Linked DNA regions of Bradyrhizobium diazoefficiens. The protein of the gene in region 1 interacts with the protein of each later gene in a pairwise test. Links are inferred from orthologs where the notes say so. Each region holds a gene or a part of one and is shown in the gene's direction. Other genes may lie near its edges.

Region 1 (4,877 bases):
CCGTCAATCCCGCCCATTCGGCAATCGCGGCATCGTCGGTGAAATCGCTGCGTCCCTCCTTTGCCGCGCGACGATGCGCCTCGAGGATGACGTCGAAGCGAAAGGATTGCGGCGTCTGGGCGATTCGCAAGGACGCCCGGTCCGGCGTGTCCTGGACATCGCCGCTCTCGCCAGTGACCTTGATGGTGTCGGTGACGGCAACGACGGGGATCGCAGCGCCGGTGCGGCTCGCCGCATCGATCGCGCGTGAGATCACGCCTGCCTTGACGAAGGGCCGCGCGGCGTCGTGGATCAGGACGATGTCCGGCGCGTGCTTCGCCAGCGCTTCGAGACCGGCGAGCACCGAAGCTTGCCGCGTCGCACCGCCACTGGCCGGCGCCTCGTGCTTGAGGCCTGCGACCGCTGCCGTGAACATGGCGCTGTCGTCGGGGTTCACCACCGGCTGCACCGCAAACACGTCGGGGTGGCGGCTGAAGGCTTCCATGGCGCGATGGATCACGGGCACGCCGCCGATCGTCCGATACTGCTTCGGCCCGCCGGCGCCTGCGCGCAGGCCACGTCCGGCCGCGACGAGGACGACTGCGGTGCGCTGTGGTTTCGCCATAGGACTCAAATACTCAGTTGCTGATGAATGGAGTCGGGGAGGGTGATTGTTGGAATGCCTCTAGCACGGCAGGCCCGCAAAAAAAGGGGGTTTCTCCGGATTGTGGGAGATAGCACTTTGCTGCACTGCACTTGAAAGATTTAGAGAACTGTCTAAACTGTAGGCATGGTGCTTGACTGCACAAGAATTGTGCGCAAGATAGGTCATGGCAGATGCGATGAGGCCCTGCCCATACAACGGGACCCCTGTGACCGGCTCGGCAGTATCAGGCTCTAAGCCGTTGAAAATAGGCGATATCGATGTCGCTACCCCGGTCTTCCTGGCGCCGATGTCGGGGGTCACCGACTCGCCCGTCCGCCGGCTAGCCGCCGAGCTTGGCGCCGGTCTCGTCGTCTCCGAAATGACCGCCAGCGACGAGCTCGCCAACGGTCACCGGATGTCCCGGTTGCGCTGCGAAGCGACCGGAATCGGCCCGCATGTGGTCCAGCTCGCCGGCTGCGAGGCGCATTGGATGGCCGAAGGCGCCCGCATCGCGGAGGCCGAGGGCGCCGACATCATCGACATCAACATGGGCTGTCCGGCCCGTCACGTCACCGGCGGCCAGTCCGGCTCGGCTCTGATGCGTGACCTCGATCACGCGGTCAGCCTGATCGATGCGACCATCGCCGCGGTGAAGGTGCCGGTGACGCTGAAGATGCGGCTCGGCTGGGACGACCGCAACCGCAACGCGCCGGAATTGGCGCGCCGCGCGGAAGCTGCCGGCGTCAAACTCGTGACCGTGCATGGCCGCACCCGTTGCCAGTTCTACAAGGGCGAAGCCGATTGGGATGCGATCCGTGCTGTTCGCGAGGCCATCTCCATTCCGCTGGTCGTCAATGGCGACATCACCAGCTTCGAGAAGGCGCTCGCCGCGTTAGAGGCCTCCGGCGCTGATGCCGTGATGATCGGTCGCGGCGCGCAAGGGCAGCCCTGGCTGCCCGGCGAGATTGGCCGCCGCCTCAAGGGCGGAGCCGTTGAAGCCATTCCGTCGCTCGAGATCCAGCTGCACTACGTTCGCACGCTCTATGAAGGTGTCTGCGCGCTCTATGGTCTGCGCATTGGCCTCAGGCACGCGCGAAAACATCTCGGCTGGGCGCTCGATGTTGCCGCCGATGCCAGCGGCGCGCCGGTCGAGAAGCTGAAGGCCTGGCGTCAGAAAATCCTCACCTCCGAGGATCCGCGCCTCGTCCACCAGTCGCTGCAGGATGCTTTCGACGACTTCGCATGGAGCGCTGCTGTATGAGCTCAGCCGCTGAACATCGCCGGCCGTCCGACAGCGACGCAATCCTCGATGCCTTGCCGAACCCCGTGCTGATGATCGGGCCGGACGGCAAGATCGTTGGCGCCAATATCGCGACCGAAGCCTTTTTCGAGATTTCGACGCAGTTCTTGAAGCGGCAGTCGCTGAAAGAGCTGGTGCCGTTCGGCAGCCCGTTGCTGGCGCTGATCGATCAGGTGCGCTCGTCGAACTCGCCGGTCAACGAATACAAGGTCGACCTCGGCACGCCACGCATGGGAGGCGACCGCCAGGTCGATTTGCACGTCGCCCCGATGACCGACCGGCCCGGCCATATCGTGGTAATGCTCCAGGAGCGCTCCATCGCCGACAAGATGGACCGCCAGCTCACCCATCGCAGCGCCGCGCGCTCGGTGATCGCGCTGGCCGCGATGCTGGCGCATGAGATCAAGAACCCGCTCTCCGGCATCCGCGGCGCAGCCCAGCTTCTTGAACAGCAAGCGTCCTCCGAAGATCGCATGCTGACGCGGCTGATCTGCGACGAGGCCGACCGCATCGTGACGCTGGTCGATCGCATGGAGGTGTTCGGCGACGAACGGCCCGTGATGCGCGGTCCCGTCAACATCCATTCGGTGCTCGATCACGTCAAGCGGCTGGCGCAGTCGGGCTTTGCCCGCAATATCCGCTTCATCGAGGACTACGATCCCTCGCTGCCGCCGGTGCTGGCGAACCAGGACCAGCTGATCCAGGTGTTCCTCAATCTGGTGAAGAACGCCGCCGAAGCGCTGATCGACGTCCCTGACGCCGAGATTCAGCTCACCACCGCATTTCGCCCGGGTGTGCGCCTGTCAGTCCCCGGTCAAAAAACCCGGGTATCCCTGCCGCTGGAATTCTGCGTGAGGGACAATGGACCAGGCGTGCCGGACGACCTTCTGCCCAATTTGTTCGACCCCTTCGTGACCACCAAGCAGACCGGCTCTGGCCTCGGTCTGGCGCTGGTCGCCAAGATCGTCGGCGATCACGGGGGCATCATCGAATGCGAGTCTCAGCCGCGCAAAACCAACTTCCGCGTGCTGATGCCGATGTACTCGACATCGGTCAAAACCGCCGATCACAGCAGTCGCGACGGCTCTGCCGGGAAGTCGTCGTCTGCATCACAGGGGGCAAAATGAGGATCAACAATGCCCGCAGGTAGCATTCTCGTAGCTGATGACGACACCGCCATCCGCACGGTTCTCAATCAGGCACTTTCCCGGGCCGGATATGAAGTCAGGCTGACCGGCAACGCCGCCACGCTATGGCGATGGGTCAGCCAGGGGGAGGGCGATCTCGTCATCACCGACGTGGTGATGCCGGATGAAAACGCCTTCGACCTGCTGCCTCGTATCAAGAAGATGCGGCCGAATCTGCCTGTCATCGTCATGAGCGCGCAAAACACGTTCATGACGGCGATCCGCGCCTCCGAGCGCGGCGCCTACGAATATCTGCCAAAGCCCTTCGACCTGAAGGAACTGATCGCCATCGTCGGCCGCGCGCTGGCCGAGCCGAAGGAACGGGTCTCGACCCCGGACGAGGACGCCGAAATGGAGGCGATCCCGCTGGTCGGCCGCTCGCCCGCGATGCAGGAAATCTACCGCGTGCTGGCGCGGCTGATGCAGACCGACCTCACCGTGATGATCACCGGCGAGTCCGGCACCGGCAAGGAGCTGGTGGCGCGCGCGCTGCACGATTACGGCAAGCGCCGCAACGGCCCGTTCGTCGCCGTCAACATGGCGGCGATCCCGCGCGACCTCATCGAGTCCGAGCTGTTCGGCCATGAGCGCGGCGCCTTCACCGGCGCCAACACCCGTGCCTCCGGCCGGTTCGAGCAGGCCGAGGGCGGCACGCTGTTCCTGGACGAGATCGGCGACATGCCGATGGAGGCGCAGACGCGACTGCTGCGCGTGCTGCAGCAGGGCGAGTACACCACGGTCGGCGGCCGTACCCCGATCAAGACCGACGTGCGCATCGTCGCGGCCTCCAACAAGGATTTGCGCGTCCTGATTCAGCAGGGGCTGTTCCGCGAAGACCTGTTCTTCCGCCTCAACGTCGTGCCGCTGCGGCTGCCGCCCTTGCGCGAGCGCATCGAAGATCTGCCGGACCTGGTGCGGCACTTCTTCACGCTGGCCGAGAAGGACGGCCTGCCGCCGAAGAAGCTCGATGCGCTGGCGCTGGAGCGGATGAAGCAGCACCGCTGGCCCGGCAACGTCCGCGAACTCGAGAACCTCGCCCGGCGCCTTGCCGCGCTCTATCCGCAGGACGTGATCACCGCCTCCGTTATCGATGGCGAGCTTGCCCCGCCCTCGGTCAGTCCGGGAGCGGCGGTCCAGCAGGGCGTCGACAATCTCGGCGGCGCGGTGGAGGCCTATCTGTCCTCGCACTTCCAGGGCTTTCCCAACGGCGTGCCGCCGCCCGGGCTCTATCACCGCATTCTCAAGGAGATCGAGATTCCGCTGCTCACGGCGGCGCTCGCCGCCACCCGTGGCAACCAGATCCGGGCCGCCGACCTGCTCGGCCTCAACCGCAACACGCTGCGCAAGAAGATCCGAGATCTCGACATCCAGGTCTATCGCAGCGGGGGCTAGTTCCTCGCGGACGGTGGCTCAGCTCCCCTACCAAGCGGAGCTGAGCCTGTCCGGATCGCGCTGGCCGTTGTGGCTGACGCGGTGAGCAAAGTCCGGATCGGACCGAACGTTCCGCGCTCTCGCTGCAATTTCGGCGGAGGACGCGGAGCTACCGGATCAGGCGAGCTGAAAGCGGCGTGATATTGGCCATTTCTGCCGCCTTGTCCTGCCGGCTCGGGCCGTTGACCAGAAGGTCAGAGGCCACGATCAGCAGCAGCACGGCCGACACCATGATCGCGAGAAAGAACCTGTCCATCCGGGTCAAGCCGGAATGGCCAGATTCTGTTCCGGGGCATCTGCTTCCGCTTGAAGGGCGCTGTGGATGCGTCGGCCT
Region 2 (3,813 bases), 380 kb from region 1 along the record:
GGCTGGAAGCCCTACTGGCTCGACACGCTCGCGATCGAGCCCGGCCAGACCCAGCGTATCGCGTTCGCGGCGACCTCACCCGGCCGATGGCTGATCGAATCCGTCATGGCCGACTGGGCCGCGCCGCGGCTGGTGCGCTGGTACGCGGCGGAGTGAGGTGTCGTAGGATGGGTAGAGCGCAGCGAAACCCGTCGGGATCGCGCCGAATTTGAGATAACGGGTTTCGCTGGTGCTCTACCCATCCTACCCGTCATAGCAACAGCTCAGTACTCCACCCCAAGCGCATCATAGATCCGCCGGTGCACTGCCGGCAGGGTCTCGGTCAGGTCCTCGGCGATCAGGCCCGGCCCCGCCTCGCGTCCCGCCTCGCCATGCATCCAGACGCCGATGCTGGCGGCTTCGAAGGCCGGCACGCCCTGCGCCAAAAGCCCGGCAATGATGCCGGAGAGCACGTCGCCGGCGCCGGCGGTGGCGAGCCAGGGCGGCGCGTTGGCGGCGATGGTGGCGCGGCCATCGGGGGCGCCGATCGTCGTGTCCGGCCCCTTCAGCAGCACGACCGCACCGGAGCGTTCGGCGGCGACGCGGACGCGCTCGAGCTTCGAGCGGCCCGGATGTTTGTTGCTGAGGTCGGAGAACAGGCGCGGAAACTCGCCCTCGTGCGGCGTCAGCACCACCGCATTGTCCTGCGAGGTCTTGATCGACTCGAACAGCCGCTCGGGATTGGCGGCAAAACTCGTCAGCGCGTCGGCGTCCAGCACCAGATGCCGCTGCGCGCTCAGCGCGGTATGGACGAGATCGCAGGTACGATCGCCAATGCCCGCGCCAGGGCCGATCATGCAGGTGTCGTAGCGTTTGTCTTCGAGCAGCTGGCCAAATTCGAAAACGGTGTCGACAGGGCGAACCATCACCGCGGTCAGCGCGCTGGCATTGATCGCGAGCGCATCGCGCGGCGTTGCTAGCGTCACGAGGCCCGCGCCGGCCCGCAGCGCGCCGCGCGCGGCGAGCCGCGCAGCCCCCGTCGCAGCCGCATCGCCCGAGACCGCCAGCACATGACCCCGCGCGTATTTGTGGCCGTCGATGCGCGGCACCGGAAAGGCTGCACCCCAGACGGCCGGATCGTTCTCGAAGGTCTGCGGCCTGATCTCGCCCAGCACCGACGCCTCGATGCCGATGTCGGCGACGCTCACGCGGCCGCAATGCATCCGGCCAGGCAGCAAGAGATGCGCCGGCTTCTTGCGGAAGAAGGTGACGGTCTCGGCGGCGTTCACCGCCGCGCCGAGCACGGCGGCGCTGGTGCCGTTGATGCCGCTCGGCAAGTCGACCGCAAGCACCACGGCACCGTTGGCGTTGATCGCCTCGATCATTTCGCGCGCCTCGCCCTCGACGGGACGGCTGAGGCCGGCGCCGAACAGCGCATCGATGATCAGCGCCGGTCGTCCGATCGCCTGCGGATTGAACGGCAGCACTGGATGCTTCCAGCCGCGCGCGGCGGAGGCCGCGTCGCCCTGCAGCTGGTCGCGCTCGCACATCAGGATGACCGAGACCTCGCGCCCCTGCGCGGCGAGCTCGGCGGCTGCGACAAAACCGTCGCCACCATTGTTGCCGGGGCCGGCGACGATCAGGATCGGCCCCTCCTCCACCAGCGCATTGGCGGCTTCGGCGACGGCCTGGCCGGCGCTCAGCATCAGCTTGAAGCCGGGCGTGCCGGCCGCGATGCTGAGCTGGTCAGCGCGCTGCATTTCGGCGTTGGTCAGAATTTCCATGCCACTTCCCTGGTCCAAACGCCTTTTCAACAGGCACGTTCCATGCCGGCCCACCCGATGAAACGACGAACTGCACACATATTGAACCGTTTGCCTATTTCGTAGTCTTCGGTATTTTGGACCGGTCGGCGCCACCTATCAGAGATGCTCGTTAAAAGGCTGATAACGCTTCAATAATCAGGGCATTTGCAACTTGGCATAGACCCTGCTTTCGAGGAAGCCGCTTCGGTTTGTCGTGCTCACTGGCTTTTATCAGGGTGTGGCCGGCCGTTGTTGCCGGAGTGGTCAGGAATTCCGGCATAGCGAAGACACGATCGTGCGTGAGAAAAGCGCATCCTGACGAAGACGTTGCTATTTGATCGAAAGGCCGGGAGGCGCGCAGTGAAGAAAATCGAAGCCATCATCAAGCCATTCAAGCTCGACGAGGTGAAGGAAGCGCTTCAGGAAGTCGGCCTCCAAGGCATCACCGTCACCGAGGCCAAGGGCTTCGGCCGGCAGAAGGGTCACGCCGAGCTTTACCGGGGCGCAGAATACATCGTCGACTTCCTGCCCAAGGTGAAGATCGAGATCGTGATCGGCGACGATCTGGTCGAGCGCGCCATCGACGCGATCCGCCGCGCCGCGCAGACCGGCCGCATCGGCGACGGCAAAATCTTCGTCTCCAACATCGAAGAGGCGATCCGCATCCGGACCGGCGAATCCGGGCTGGACGCTATCTGAGCCGGGTGCTATCCCGCATTTTGCGACACTCTGAAAGAAAATAGGCTGCTTCGGCGGCCTGATTTCGTTTGTGCGGTTGCGCCAACTCGCCGCAAGCGACAACGAATCTGCTCACCTGGAAACCGACCCGCAGAGCCAAAAGGGGTATGCATGAAGACCGCCAAAGACGTCCTGAAATCGATCAAGGACAACGACGTCAAATACGTCGACCTGCGCTTCACCGATCCGCGCGGCAAGTGGCAGCACGTGACGTTCGACGTCAGCATGATCGATGAGGACATTTTCGCCGAAGGGACGATGTTCGACGGTTCCTCGATCGCCGGCTGGAAGGCGATCAACGAATCCGACATGTGCCTGATGCCCGATCCGGTGACCGCGACGATCGATCCGTTCTTCGCCGAGACCACGATGGTGATCACCTGCGACGTGCTCGAGCCGACCACCGGCGAGCCCTACAACCGCGATCCCCGCGGCATCGCCAAGAAGGCCGAGGCCATGGTGAAGTCGATGGGCGTCGGCGACAGCGTGTTCGTCGGCCCCGAGGCCGAGTTCTTCGTGTTCGACGACGTGCGCTATTCGGCCAACCCCTACAACACCGGCTTCCGGCTCGACTCCTCGGAACTGCCGATCAACTCCGACACGGAATATGAAGGCGGCAATCTCGGCCATCGCGTCCGCACCAAGGGCGGCTACTTCCCGGTGCCGCCGCAGGATTCGGTGCAGGACATGCGCTCGGAAATGCTGGGCGCCATGGCCAAGATGGGCGTCAAGGTCGAGAAGCACCATCACGAAGTCGCCTCCGCCCAGCACGAGCTCGGCATGAAGTTCGACACGCTGACGCTGATGGCCGATCACATGCAGATCTACAAATACTGCATCCACCAGGTCGCGCACATCTACGGCAAGACAGCCACCTTCATGCCGAAGCCGGTCTATGGCGACAACGGTTCGGGCATGCACGTGCACCAGTCGATCTGGAAGGACGGCAAACCGGTGTTCGCCGGCAACAAATATGCCGACCTGTCGGAGACCTGCCTGCACTATATCGGCGGCATCATCAGGCACGCCAAGGCGATCAACGCCTTCACCAACCCGTCGACCAACTCCTACAAGCGTCTGGTCCCGGGCTATGAGGCCCCCGTGCTGCTCGCCTATTCCGCGCGCAACCGCTCGGCCTCCTGCCGCATCCCCTACACCGCTTCGCCGAAGGCCAAGCGCGTCGAGGTGCGCTTCCCAGATCCGATGGCCAATCCCTATCTCGGCTTCGCTGCGATGCTGATGGCGGGCCTGGACGGCATCAAGAACAAGATCGATCCGGGTCCGGCGATGG
Region 3 (3,825 bases), 3.8 Mb from region 1 along the record:
CCATCACACCGGCCTCCGGCTTCGTCGCGCCGTGGCACGGCATCGTCATCGGCATCGTTGCCGGCGCGGTCTGCTACTGGGCCTGTACCTGGCTGAAGCATCGCTTCGACTATGACGATTCACTCGACGTGTTCGGCGTCCACGGCATCGGCGGCCTGACCGGCACGCTGCTCGCCGGCGTGTTCGCGACCAGCGCGATCGGCGGCACCGCCGGCCTGCTCGAAGGTCATCCGCAGCAGCTTCTGATCCAGTTCTACGGCGTCGCCGTCACCTTCGTCTGGTCGGCCGGCGTGAGTTTTGTGCTGCTCAAGCTGGTCGGCCTGTTCGTGCCCTTGCGGGTGTCGCGCGAGCAGGAGCTGGAGGGCCTCGATATCACCCAGCACGGCGAGGCGCTTCAGTAATCGGGGCTTGCGCAACACATAAGCACGTGCTTATGTGTCGTCATGATCGAAGCCGACATCTTCAAGGCGCTGGCCGACCCGACCCGCCGCAAGGTCTTTGAGAAACTCGCTGGCGGCAGCCTGAATGCCAGCGCCTTGCGCGACGGATTGGAGATCAGCCAGCCGGCGATGTCGCAGCATCTTTCGGTGCTGCGCGCGGCAGGGCTCGTGCGCGAACAGCGGCAGGGCCGCTTTGTGAATTACGAAGTCGATCCGGACGGAATCGCCGCCATCGGGACATGGCTCGCGCGCTACCGTGCCTATTGGCCGAAGCGCATGGCAGCACTCGCCGACCTCTTGAAGGACATGGACCAATAAAGGACCTGGATCAATAAGGACCTGGATCAATGAGCGACGCCATGAAGCCTGATCGCCCCGATGCAAAGCTGGTGCTCGAATTCGATTTCGATGCACCGCCGCCAAAAGTCTGGCGTGCCGTGACCATCCCTGAATTGCGTCAGCGCTGGTTGCCCGATTGCGACCTGGCAGGCGCCGAGCCGGAATCGTCGATCCCGGGCGAAGAGGTCCGCTACCATATCCGCGATTCCGAACCGCCGTTTCGCGAGAGCCACGTTATCTTCCGGATCGAGCCGAACGAGGACGGCGGCACGCGCTTCCGCATCATCCAGCAGGCCTGCGACGTCAGCGTAAAACTGCCGCAGCCGGCCAATACCAATTGCTGCCTGATGCGCGCAGCGGCCTAGCAAAAAAGAATTTGTCATCTACAGAAATGGGAGGTCGCCGATGCGCGACATGCTTCAGCTCGTCCCTATGGTCGTCGAACAATCCGCGCGCGGCGAACGATCCTTCGACATCTATTCGAGGCTGCTGCGCGAACGCATCATCTTCCTGAACGGCGAGGTCAACGACGCCCTGTCCGGGCTGGTCTGCGCGCAGCTGCTGTTCCTCGAAGCCGAGAATCCCCACAAACCGATCAACCTCTACATCAACTCCTATGGCGGCGTGGTCACCAGCGGATTTGCGATGTACGACACAATGCAGTTCATCAAGGCGCCGGTTCATACGCTGTGCATGGGCACCGCGCGCTCGATGGGTTCGTTCCTGCTGATGGCCGGCGAGCCCGGTCACCGCGCCGCTTTGCCCAATGCAAGCCTTCACGTGCATCAGCCGCTCGGCGGCTTCCAGGGCCAGGCCTCCGACATCCTGATCCACGCCAACGAGATGCAGGAGACCAAACGACGCATCATCCGGCTCTACGCGCAACATTGCCGGCGCTCCGAGGCGGAGGTGGAACGAACCCTGGACCGCGACCACTTCATGACCGCGCAGCAAGGCGTCGAATGGGGACTGATCGACCGGGTGTTTGCCGCGCGCGACGCGGCCTGACGGTCTCGGTCGGCGCGCGTATCCCACGGGCGCGAATCCGGGCTCGAAGCGCGCGAGCGCGTCGCTCCGTAGTTCGATACCTCTCGGTTGCCCGGCGTGTGGGCATCAATTGTGTCGACAGCCTGTCATGCCTGCTTTTTCATCAGCCCTGATCATGGATTGAGCGCGACGTATTAGCACACTCCGGCACAACACCCGTCAAAGGCGAAAACCCCCGTTTTCATAATCCGTTAGGCAACGCGCCCGATCTGGCACGGCATTTGATTCTAGGGGTCGAGGCTGTGCCCGCGTAGTGAACTTCTCCCTCGTGGCGAACCAGTCGAGACACGCCCGGCCATGTCCGGACCGGGCCAAGCGGGGATAGGACCCATGAAAATTGTTATGGCGATCATCAAGCCATTCAAGCTGGAAGAAGTCCGCGACGCCCTGACCGCCATCGGCGTTCACGGTCTCACGGTGACGGAAGTCAAGGGATATGGCCGCCAGAAAGGCCACACGGAAATCTACCGCGGCGCCGAATATGCCGTGAGCTTCCTGCCCAAGATCAAGATCGAGGTCGCGATCGCCTCCGAGCAGGTCGACAAGACCATCGATGCCATCACGTCCGCGGCGAAAACCGGACAGATCGGCGACGGCAAGATCTTCGTCATCAACCTCGACCATGCGGTTCGCATCCGCACCGGCGAGGCCGATGCCGCGGCCCTCTGATTTCGCGCTCAACATTTACCAATCAGGAGTGAATATAATGACGTTCAAGCGTCCCTATGGCGCGGGATTGGCGGCTCTCGCAGTCGGCCTGTTCGCTGCGACCGCAGCCTATGCCGAGCCGACGATCAACAAGGGAGACAACGCCTGGATGCTGACATCGACAGTGCTCGTGCTGTTGATGACCATCCCCGGCCTCGCGCTGTTCTATGGCGGCCTCGTCCGTTCCAAGAACATGCTCTCGGTCCTGATGCAGGTATTCTACACCGTCTGCGTCGTTACCGTGATCTGGGCCGTGTACGGCTACAGCCTCGCCTTCACCGGCGGCTCCGACTTCATCGGCGGCTTCTCCAAGGCCTTCATGATGGGCGTCACCACCGATTCGAAGGCCGCGACCTTCTCGGTCGACGCCAACATCTCGGAGCTCATCTATATGTGCTTCCAGATGACCTTCGCGGCGATCACGCCCGCCCTCATCGTCGGCGCCTTTGCCGAGCGCATGAAGTTCGCGGCGATCGCCCTGTTCATCCCGCTCTGGGTCACGCTGATCTACTTCCCGATCGCGCACATGGTCTGGTACTGGCCCGGCCCGGACGCGATCCAGGATGCGGCCAAGGCGCTCGCCGCTGCGGCTGATGGAGCAGCAAAGACCGCGGCCCAGGCCAAGCTCGACGAGATCAACGCCGACGCCGGCTGGATCTTCAAGGCGGGCGCGATCGACTTCGCAGGCGGCACCGTGGTGCACATCAACGCCGGCATCGCAGGCCTCGTCGGCGCTCTCCTGATCGGCAAGCGCGTCGGTTACGGCAAGGAGTTGATGGCCCCGCACTCGCTGACCATGTCGATGATCGGCGCCTCGCTGCTCTGGGTCGGCTGGTTCGGCTTCAACGCCGGCTCCAACCTCGAAGCCAACGGCGGCGCTGCGCTTGCCATGACCAACTCCTTCGTCGCCACCGCAGCCGCTGCGCTGTCGTGGATGTTCGCGGAGTGGATCATCAAGGGTCACCCGTCGGTGCTCGGCGTCATCTCCGGCGCCGTCGCGGGCCTCGTGGCCGTGACGCCTGCCGCCGGCTTCGCCGGCGTGATGGGCGCGATCGTCCTCGGCCTCGTGGTCGGCGTGGTCTGCCTGTTCTTCTGCACCGTCGTGAAGAACGCGCTCGGCTACGATGACTCGCTCGACGTGTTCGGCGTGCACTGCATCGGCGGCATCGTCGGCGCCCTCGGCACCGGCATCCTGGTGAATCCTGCTCTCGGCGGCGCCGGGATCATGGACTACACCGCGATCCCGCCGAAGGTGGCCGATTACGACTTCGCGGTCCAGATGCTCGCCCAG

Evidence for each region.
Region 2: the proteins of JJB99_RS19815 (region 1) and JJB99_RS18010 interact in binary tests that used the Escherichia coli proteins (3 or more experiments, as listed by UniProt). The link is inferred for Bradyrhizobium diazoefficiens from one-to-one orthologs.
Region 3: the proteins of JJB99_RS19815 (region 1) and JJB99_RS01520 interact in binary tests that used the Escherichia coli proteins (3 or more experiments, as listed by UniProt). The link is inferred for Bradyrhizobium diazoefficiens from one-to-one orthologs.

The regions. Positions count from the first base shown.
Region 1 is NZ_CP067100.1:4,177,779-4,182,655, reverse strand. What follows is about bases 968-3,967. They hold JJB99_RS19815 (two-component system sensor histidine kinase NtrB), read left to right. Parts: upstream 968-1,882; coding sequence 1,883-3,052; downstream 3,053-3,967. Other genes in these bases: ntrC (nitrogen regulation protein NR(I)), read left to right, coding at 3,062-3,967; dusB (tRNA dihydrouridine synthase DusB), read left to right, coding at 968-1,886. Also shown: JJB99_RS19825 (bifunctional 2-C-methyl-D-erythritol 4-phosphate cytidylyltransferase/2-C-methyl-D-erythritol 2,4-cyclodiphosphate synthase), read right to left, coding at 1-604; more of dusB, read left to right, coding at 885-967; more of ntrC, read left to right, coding at 3,968-4,504; JJB99_RS19805 (hypothetical protein), read right to left, coding at 4,653-4,799.
Region 2 is NZ_CP067100.1:3,795,957-3,799,769, reverse strand. The notes cover bases 939-3,813. They hold JJB99_RS18010 (P-II family nitrogen regulator), read left to right. Parts: upstream 939-2,144; coding sequence 2,145-2,483; downstream 2,484-3,813. Other genes in these bases: glnA (type I glutamate--ammonia ligase), read left to right, coding at 2,634-3,813; JJB99_RS18015 (NAD(P)H-hydrate dehydratase), read right to left, coding at 939-1,763. Outside these bases: JJB99_RS18020 (multicopper oxidase family protein), read left to right, coding at 1-156; more of JJB99_RS18015, read right to left, coding at 264-938. UniProt on the Escherichia coli protein: P-II indirectly controls the transcription of the glutamine synthetase gene (glnA). P-II prevents NR-II-catalyzed conversion of NR-I to NR-I-phosphate, the transcriptional activator of GlnA. When P-II is uridylylated to P-II-UMP, these events are reversed.
Region 3 is NZ_CP067100.1:332,479-336,303, reverse strand. What follows is about bases 939-3,825. They hold JJB99_RS01520 (P-II family nitrogen regulator), read left to right. Parts: upstream 939-2,156; coding sequence 2,157-2,495; downstream 2,496-3,825. Other genes in these bases: JJB99_RS01515 (ammonium transporter), read left to right, coding at 2,533-3,825; JJB99_RS01525 (ATP-dependent Clp protease proteolytic subunit), read left to right, coding at 1,185-1,787; JJB99_RS01530 (SRPBCC family protein), read left to right, coding at 939-1,144. Also shown: JJB99_RS01540 (ammonium transporter), read left to right, coding at 1-401; JJB99_RS01535 (ArsR/SmtB family transcription factor), read left to right, coding at 444-758; more of JJB99_RS01530, read left to right, coding at 788-938. UniProt on the Escherichia coli protein: Involved in the regulation of nitrogen metabolism. Regulates the activity of its targets by protein-protein interaction in response to the nitrogen status of the cell.